Regions from separate parts of the Streptomyces sp. NPDC001157 genome, predicted to be linked through region 2. Evidence: riboswitches for the same ligand, from Rfam matches in the RefSeq annotation. Region 2 holds a riboswitch; the other holds the start of a gene.
What was found. A riboswitch is a leader RNA that binds a small molecule or an ion and turns the genes downstream of it on or off. The one in region 2 is predicted to bind cyclic di-AMP.
Positions count from the first base shown of each region.

Region 1: another riboswitch for cyclic di-AMP. It lies ahead of ACWDAG_RS45460 (transglycosylase family protein); the one in region 2 lies ahead of ACWDAG_RS25555 (NlpC/P60 family protein).

Region 1 is NZ_JBSFJW010000059.1:16,090-20,498, reverse strand. Features, by position in the region: gene ACWDAG_RS45470 (cytochrome P450 family protein) at 1-1,177, opposite strand, end outside; gene ACWDAG_RS45465 (transglycosylase family protein) at 1,366-2,373, shown strand; cyclic di-AMP (ydaO/yuaA leader) riboswitch at 2,569-2,739, shown strand; gene ACWDAG_RS45460 (transglycosylase family protein) at 2,744-3,427, shown strand; gene eno (phosphopyruvate hydratase) at 3,641-4,409, shown strand, end outside.
Region 2 is NZ_JBSFJW010000015.1:127,299-131,707, forward strand. Features, by position in the region: gene pcrA (DNA helicase PcrA) at 1-1,328, opposite strand, end outside; cyclic di-AMP (ydaO/yuaA leader) riboswitch at 1,808-1,979, shown strand; gene ACWDAG_RS25555 (NlpC/P60 family protein) at 1,988-3,142, shown strand; gene ACWDAG_RS25560 (tellurite resistance/C4-dicarboxylate transporter family protein) at 3,242-4,216, shown strand; gene ACWDAG_RS25565 (hypothetical protein) at 4,194-4,409, opposite strand, start outside.

The DNA of each region.
Region 1 (4,409 bases), on a different contig from region 2:
CCAGGTCGGGCAGGCGGCGCAGCAGGGTCTCCAGCGCGGTGCGGCCTTCGAGCCGGGCCAGCGGGGCGCCGAGACAGTAGTGGATGCCATGGCCGTAACCGAGGTGCTGGTTGTCCCGGCGGGAGAGATCGAGCGTGTCGGGCTCCGAGAAGCGGGCCGGGTCGCGGTCCGCCGCGGCCAGGACGACCAGGACGGGGTCACCGGTGGCGATGCGCTGCCCGCCGATGGTCAGCGGCTCGGTGGCGAAGCGCCAGGTGGCCAGTTCCACGGGGCCGTCGTAGCGGAGCAGCTCCTCTATACCGGTGTCGAGCAGTGCGCTCTCTCCGCGCCCGATCGACTCCTGGAGCCGCTGCCGCTGCCCGGGATTGCGCAACAGCGCGTATGTCCCGTTTCCGATCAGGTTGATGGTGGTCTCGAAGCCGGCAAAGAGAAGCACGAAGCACATCGCGGCGGCCTCGTTCTCCGTGAGGTGCTCGCCGTGGTCGGAGGCGCGGATGAGGTCCGAGATCAGGTCGTCCCCGAGCTCGCCCCGCTTGCGGTGGATGAGTTCGGCGAGATAGCCGCGGATCTTCTTCACGGAGCGGGCGACACCGCCGCGCGGTCCGCCGCCGTGCCGGATCATCATGCCCGCCCAGTCGCGGAAGTCGTCCTGGTCCTCGCGGGGTACGCCGAGCAGATCGCAGATCGCGTAGATGGGGAGGGGGAAAGCGAAGTCGTGGATGAGATCCGCCTGCCCGTGCGGCGCGAACCGGTCGATGAGATCGTCCGTCAACTCCTGCACCCGCGGGGCGAATTCGGCCACCCTGCGCGGGGTGAACGCCTTGGAGACGAGACGGCGCAGCCGGGTGTGGTCCGGGGGGTCGATATTGAGCAGATGCGTCATGAGATTGGCGCTGCGCTCACCCGGAATGCCGGTCCTGCTCTTGCCCTGCGCGTCCTCGGCGTGATGCTCGGGGTTCTTCGAGAGCCGCCCGTCCGCGAGTGCCTGACGTGCGTCGGCGTAGCGGGTCACCAGCCATGCCTCGACGCCGCTGGGGAGTTTCGTCCAGTGGACGGGGGAGTGCTCGCGCAGCCAGGCGTAGGCCGGATACGGGTCGCCGGCGAATTCCCAGGTGAAGAGTTCGGGAGCGGTGTTCGGGACGTTCACAGGACGACCGTATCCGCAGCCCGCCCGCACATGCGCCGCCGCAGCGAACCGGTCAAAGGTGACACGCGTTCAAGTCTGTGATCTTCACGTGATCTACGCGGCATTAACTTGTGACAAGTGATCGGCAGCGGCTACGTTCACGGACCAGCGCGGTGGTGTCGAACGCCTGTCGGTGTCATGCGCCGCGCGGTCACTGCTGTCTTGTGAAAGGCCTCCGCATGCTCTCCGGGAACGGTCGACACCGTCGCCCCCGCCAGGCTCCGGCTCTCCTCGTCGCGGCCGGGGTGACCGGCTCCGCCATCGCGATCCCGCTCTTCGCCGCCGGCGGCGCGAGCGCCGCGGACGGCACCACCTGGGACAAGGTGGCGCAGTGCGAGACGGGCGGCTCCTGGAGCGAGAACAGCGGCAACGGCTTCTACGGCGGGCTCAAGTTGACCCAGGAGAACTGGGAGAAGTACGGCGGTCTCGACTACGCCCCCAGTGCCGACCTCGCCAGCCGCAACCAGCAGATAGCCGTCGCCGAGAAGCTCCTGGACGACCAGGGCGTCGGCGCCTTCCACACCTGCGGACTGACCTCCGGGCTGACCAGGGACTCGGGTTCGGCCCACATCGACACCGGTGTGCTGGGCGGCGGTTCCGGTTCGTCCGATTCATCCGGGGCGTCCGACTCCGACTCGACCGGTCTGTCCAACTCCTCGGGCAGCGCTTCCGATGAGTCCTCTTCGTCGGATTCGTCCTCCGGCTCGTCCTCCAGTGCCTCCCCTTCGTCCTCTTCGTCCTCCGCGAGTGCGACGGACAACTCCACCGAATCCGGCACATCCGCCTCACCCTCCACCTCTCCTTCCGGGAAGGCCACGGGTAACTCAGAGGGTGGCGGCAGCTCGTCCACAGGCAAGGCGAAGGGTGACGACTCGGACAATTCCGAGCCCCCGGCGGCCACTTGGAGCCTCGTCGACACCGGCGCGATCGGTACCGGCCGCCACCGTGGCGCCAGCGCGGACGAGGCTGCCGACGAGACCATCGACAAGGCCGCCGACAAGACCAAGGCCGGCAGTCGTGCGGACGACACGTACACCGTCCACGCCGGCGACACCCTCGCCTCCATCGCCGACTCCCTTGGCCTGGACGGCGGGTGGCGGGCGCTCTATGCCGAGAACAAGAAGGCCATCGGTGCCGACCCGAACCACATCTTCGCCGGTCAGACCCTGAAACTCGGTGCCGAATAGGGCGAAAAACAACGGGAGTTCACGTCACACTTCGCCACTGAATGTCCGGTTTGGTGAAAGTGTGGGATGAGTCTCAGAAGCCCTGATCGTCTTTGAAATTCGACGGATCGCGTGTCTACCGTCGTCACCGCTCGTCAACACGAGCCCCGGCTGCCGCAACGCCGAATCCTGCCAGCGGCCGTACGGGAACAGTCGTCGCGTAAAGCGCCGTAGGCAGGAGCGGGGGACCCAAGGTAAGTGCCGCACCGGGCAGTTGACGGCGGCGGCTAGGGGTGTAGCCGTGTCTCGTGAGAGCGAGAGCACGGCCGGGCAACTCAACCGGCCCGAACCCGACAGCTCACCTCGCAGGCGTCGGTGAGGGGATCGAACCATGCTGTTTTCCGGCAAGGGCAAGCACCGCCGTCCGTCCAAGGCCACCCGCGCCGCCGCGCTGGCCGGCGTCACCGGCGTCGCCATCGCCGCTCCGCTGATGGCGGCCGGCAACGCCTCCGCCGCCACCGCCTCCGAGTGGGACAAGGTCGCCCAGTGCGAGTCCGGCGGCAACTGGTCCATCAACACCGGGAACGGCTACTACGGCGGCCTGCAGTTCTCCGCCTCCACCTGGGCCGCGTACGGCGGCACGCAGTACGCCGCGCAGGCCAACCAGGCCAGCAAGTCGCAGCAGATAGCCGTCGCCGAGAAGGTCCTCGCCGCGCAGGGCAAGGGCGCCTGGCCGGTCTGCGGCACGGGCCTTTCCGGTGCCGCCTACAACGGCGGCAGCGCGTCGGGCAGCTCCAGCAGCTCGTCCTCCAGCAGCCACTCCTCCGGGCAGAGCGCCTCCCGCTCCGCCGAGCGCCCGACGGTCAAGAAGTCGACGAAGACCGTCACCACCCCGACCGGCAAGAAGGTCAAGAAGGGCGACGGCGAGTACAAGGTCGTCAAGGGCGACACCCTCAGCTCGATCGCCGAGAAGCACGGCGTCAAGGGCGGCTGGCAGAAGCTGTTCAAGCTGAACAAGGACATCGTCTCCGACGCCAACCTGATCTACCCGGGCCAGCAGCTGCACCTCAAGTGACAGCCTCGCGGTCTCCCCGCTCCGGTGCGTGTTCCCCCGTACGCACCGGGGCGGGGTTCTTTTTGCTCCCGCTCTTTGTTCCGTTCGGAAACAATTTACTCTCGGTTCTGCCCAAGGGGTGGTCGGCAGCGTGGCCGATCGGCCTCAGGCGGTTAGGCTCGTCTCGCAGAGCCACCGCGCTACTGCCGTAGCCGTGTCACATCCAAGAAGGAGATGCTCGTGCCGTCCATCGACGTCGTCGTAGCCCGGGAAATCCTGGACTCCCGAGGCAACCCCACGGTCGAGGTCGAGGTCGGCCTCGACGACGGCAGCACGGGTCGTGCCGCCGTCCCGTCCGGCGCCTCCACGGGCGCCTTCGAGGCCATCGAGCTCCGCGACGGTGACCCCAACCGCTACCAGGGCAAGGGTGTCGAGAAGGCCGTCCTCGCCGTCATCGAGCAGATCGGCCCGGAGCTCGTCGGCTACGACGCCACCGAGCAGCGCCTGATCGACCAGGCCATGTTCGACCTGGACGCCACCGACAACAAGGGCTCCCTGGGCGCCAACGCCATCCTCGGCGTCTCCCTCGCCGTCGCCCACGCCGCCTCCGAGGCCAGCGACCTCCCGCTCTTCCGCTACCTGGGCGGCCCGAACGCGCACCTGCTGCCGGTGCCGATGATGAACATCCTGAACGGCGGCTCGCACGCCGACTCCAACGTGGACATCCAGGAGTTCATGATCGCCCCGATCGGCGCGGAGTCCTTCTCCGAGGCCCTGCGCTGGGGCGCCGAGGTCTACCACACCCTCAAGAAGGTGCTGAAGACCAAGGGCCTGTCCACCGGCCTCGGCGACGAGGGCGGCTTCGCCCCGAACCTTGAGTCCAACCGCGCCGCGCTCGACCTCATCATCGAGGCCATCAAGCAGGCCGGTTACGTCCCCGGCGAGCAGATCGCGCTCGCGCTCGACGTCGCCGCGTCCGAGTTCTACAAGGACGGCAAGTACG
Region 2 (4,409 bases):
AAGACACGGGACTGGGCGTTGGTGCGATAGAAGACGGCGACGTCCCCGGCCTTCGTCTCGCCGGCGTCCGTGAGACGGTCTATCTCGTCGGCGATGAACTGGGCCTCGTCGTGCTCCGTGTCGGCGACGTAGCCGGTGATGCGCGCGCCCGCGCCCGCATTCGTCCACAGGTTCTTGGGGCGGCGGGACTCGTTGCGCTCGATGACCGCGTTCGCCGCGCTCAGAATGGTCTGCGTGGAGCGGTAGTTCTGCTCCAGCAGGATCGTCGTCGCGTTCGGGTAGTCCTCCTCGAACTGGAGGATGTTCCGGATCGTCGCACCGCGGAAGGCGTAGATCGACTGGTCGGCGTCGCCCACGACGCACAGTTCGGCGGGCTGGAGGTCGTACTCGTTCGGCGGTACGTCCTCGTCGTGCGCGCCGGTGCCGACGAGCTCCCGTACGAGCGCGTACTGGGCGTGGTTGGTGTCCTGGTACTCGTCGACCAGGACGTGCCGGAAGCGACGGCGGTAGTGCTCGGCGACGTCCGGGAAGGCGCGCAACAGGTTGACCGTCGTCATGATCAGGTCGTCGAAGTCGAGGGCGTTCGCCTCGCGCAGCCGCGACTGGTACATGGCGTAGGCCTGGGCGAGGGTCTTCTCGAAGCCGTCGGCGGCCTGGGCGGCGAAGTCCTCCTCGTCGATCAGCTCGTTCTTCAGGTTGCTGATCTTGGCGCTGAAGGACTTCGGCGGGTAGCGCTTGGGGTCGAGGTCCAGGTCTCGGCAGACCAGGGCCATCAGGCGCTTGCTGTCGGCCGCGTCGTAGATCGAGAAGGAGGAGGTGAAGCCGAGCTTCTTCGACTCCCTCCGCAGGATGCGCACGCACGCGCTGTGGAAGGTCATCACCCACATCGCGTTCGCGCGCGGGCCGACGAGCTGCTCGACGCGCTCCTTCATCTCGCCCGCGGCCTTGTTGGTGAAGGTGATCGCGAGGACCTGGCCCGGATGCACGTTCCGCTCGCCCAGGAGGTAGGCGATGCGGTGGGTGAGCACGCGGGTCTTGCCGGAGCCTGCGCCGGCCACGATGAGCAGGGGGGTGCCGGAGTGGACGACGGCGGCGCGCTGGTTCTCGTTCAGCCCGTCCAGGAGCGCGGCCGGGTCGATCGCCGGGCGGGGGGCGCCGTTGCGGTAGTAGGCCTCCCGGTCCGGGGGCACGTCGAACTTCCCGCCGAACAGATCGTCCGGAACCGGCTCCGGTCCGTGATCGTCCTCGGGCGGCGGCGGAGGGTCCTCCTCGTGCCCGCGGGGGGCCTGGAGGTTCGCCAGGAAGCTGTCGTCAAAGAGGCTGCTCATCGCTCTCCGAGTCTAGGGTGCCCCACTGACAGCCCGCCGCCGCCCTGAGAACATCGCGGGAATCCGCGGGCTCCCCGGGCCTCCCCGGCCTTAGAACCCCTGAATCTTCAGAACCCCCGAATCATCCAGAGCCGGCCACCCCTGTCGTCCGCTCTCCCTCCGAGAACGTGCCGTCACAGTCCGCAATCACCCAGGTCGAGAGGTAGAGGTTCACGCCCCAGGGGCTCCCCCGAGGACAGCCCCTCATGGACTACCACCCCCGAGCAGCAACCAGGTGGAAGCGGGCGGACGCCATCACTCCGGTTGAAATGCGCCCACGTCGCAGCAGATCCATCCGGATTGACGACTGCGCGCGGCTCCCTGACCAAAGGTCACGAAAACGTATCGGGCATATCGAACATCAACCTTCACAGAGGCCACACGAGTTGGCTACCGTTCCGGCAGGCCGCACGACCCCCACCGGCGAACGTCGCCGGGCCGCGCTGCCTCCGCCGAGTCCGGGGCGCCGCCGCGCATCCGGAGCCGGGGACCCACACCGACCTTGGGGTGAATCGGTCCTCCTCCCTTTCGGGGTACGGACCGTAGGGCAACCCTTCCGAACCACCCGCCCGAACCCGACAGCTAACTCGGTAGGCGGAACATGGAAGGAGTCGCCTCCCTTGGCGTCGCACCGCAAGTCGCGCCCCGCGGGTACACGCGTAGCAGGCATACGCACCCCCGCCCTCGCCACGGCCGCCCTCACCTCGGTGGCCCTGCTGTCCCAGTCGGCGAACGCCGCCCCCGCCGCCGACGGCAACCCCAGCCTCGAAGAAGTCGAGAAGAAGGTCGACGACCTCTACCGCCAGGCGGAGTCGGCCACCGAGAAGTACAACGCGGCCAAAGAGAAGACCACGAAGCAGCGCAAGAACGTCGACACCCTCCTCGACGACGTCGCCAAGCGCACGCAGAAGCTCAACGCGGAGCGGGAGCAGCTCGGTTCCTTCGCCGCGGCCCAGTACCGGACGGGCGCCGCCGCCCCCGACACGGCGACCTTCCTGCTCGCGGACTCCCCGCAGGACTACTTCGACCAGACGCAGCTGATGGGGCGGCTGACCTCACGTCAGAAGAGCGCGGTCGACGACTACTTCACCGAGCAGTCCGCGACGATGACGAAGCGCCAGGAGGCGTCCAAGAGCCTTCAGACGCTCACCGAGACGCAGAGCGACCTGCAGACCGCCAAGTCCACGGTGCAGAAGAAGCTCTCCGACGCGCGCGAACTGCTGTCGAAGCTGACCGCCGAGGAGAAGGCGCGGCTCGCGGCGATCCAGAAGCAGAAGGAGGAGGAGGCCGCGCGCAAGGCCGCTGAGCTGGCGAAACAGCAGGCGGCGGCGGAGAAGGCCAAGGAAGAGGCCGCGGCCCAGGACAGCGGCTCCTCCTCGGGCTCGGGATCCACCTCCACCAGCGACTCCTCGTACGCCACCAAGGCCGAGAAGGCGCTCGCCTTCGCCCGTGCGCAGATCGGCAAGCCGTATGTCTGGGGCGCCACCGGCCCCGGCTCCTACGACTGCTCCGGCCTCACCCAGGCCGCCTGGAAGGCCGCGGGCGTCGACCTCCCGCGCACCACCTACGACCAGGTGAACGCCGGCACCACGGTCTCCCTCACCGACGCGCAGCCCGGCGACCTGATCTTCTTCTACGACGACATCAGCCACGTCGGCATCTACATCGGCAACGGCATGATGATCCACGCCCCGAAGCCCGGCGCGTACGTCCGCGAGGAGTCGATCTACTACGGCGGCGCATCGATCATCCACAGCGTGGTGCGGCCGGCCTGAGGCACCGGAGAGCAGTGCACGCGCGCGTGCGGGGCAGTTTGCGAGGCACGCGCGCGTGGCCCGTCCCCAACCCGCGCGGCACTCCCTAGCATCGGCCCCATGTCCGTCCCGACCTTCCTCCGCGCCTGGTGGGCGCAGCGTTCGCCGGCGGCCGGGGCCGCCGTGCTGGCGACCGGCATCGTGTCGGTCGGGCTGCATCTGACGGGGTACGAGGCGCTGTCGCGGGTCGTCCTGGGCCTGGCCTGTGTCGCCTGGGCGGTGCTTGCGGCGGGCTTCGGCGTCCGTCTGGTGCGGGAACCGGAGAGGTGGCGGGCGGAGGCGGGGACGCCGGGGGCGCTGACCGCCGTGGCGGCGACCGCCGTGCTCGGGACCCGGTTCTCGGCCCTCGGGCGGCAGACCCTCGCCGAGGCCCTGCTCGCGCTGGCGGCCGTGCTGTGGCCATTGCTGCTGGTGCAGGTCGCACGGCACTGGCGGCGTCGTATGCCGGGCGGGGTGTTCCTGTGCTGCGTGGCCACTCAGGGACTCGCGGTGCTCGGCGCCACGCTCGCCGGAGCCCAGGCGACGGCATGGCTCGCCCGTGCGGCACTCGTGCTGTTCTGGCTCGGGCTCGTCCTCTACGGCTGCGCGCTGGCCCTCTTCGATCTGCGACAGGTGACGGAAGGGCTGGGCGACCAGTGGGTGGCGGGCGGCGCGCTCGCCATCTCGGCCCTCGCCGGATCGGAGCTCGTCGCGGCGGACAGCGCGCGCCTGTACCTCTGGAACGACGACGACCGCGGCGTCCTGCGCGCCGTCACCCTGGCGCTGCTCGTGCTCGACCTGGCCTGGTACGCCGTACTGCTCGTCGCCGAGGCGGTGCGGCCGCGGCGCGGCTACGACGTGCGGCGCTGGGCGACCGTTTTCCCGCTGGGGATGACGGCTGCGGCCGTGCTGTCCGTCGCCGCCGCCCTCGACGCCCCGCGACTCGAAGGGCCCGGGGAGGTACTGCTGTGGATCGCGGTGGCGGCCTGGCTGGCCGTCGCCGCGGGCGCCGTGGCCGCGGCCCGCGCCGGCATCAGGTCCAGAGCACCGCGATGAAGACGTTCGCCGTGGTGAGCAGGCCCACCAGTCCGAACAGGCTCTTGTCGATCTTCTCGTCGTCCCGCTTCACATAGACCAGGCCGAGGATCACGATCAGCAGGGCCAGCTTCACGCCGATCTTGATGTTGTTGACGTGATGGTCGTCGGCCTGGTTGAGGCCGACCAGGATCGCGCCGGTGACCAGCATCGT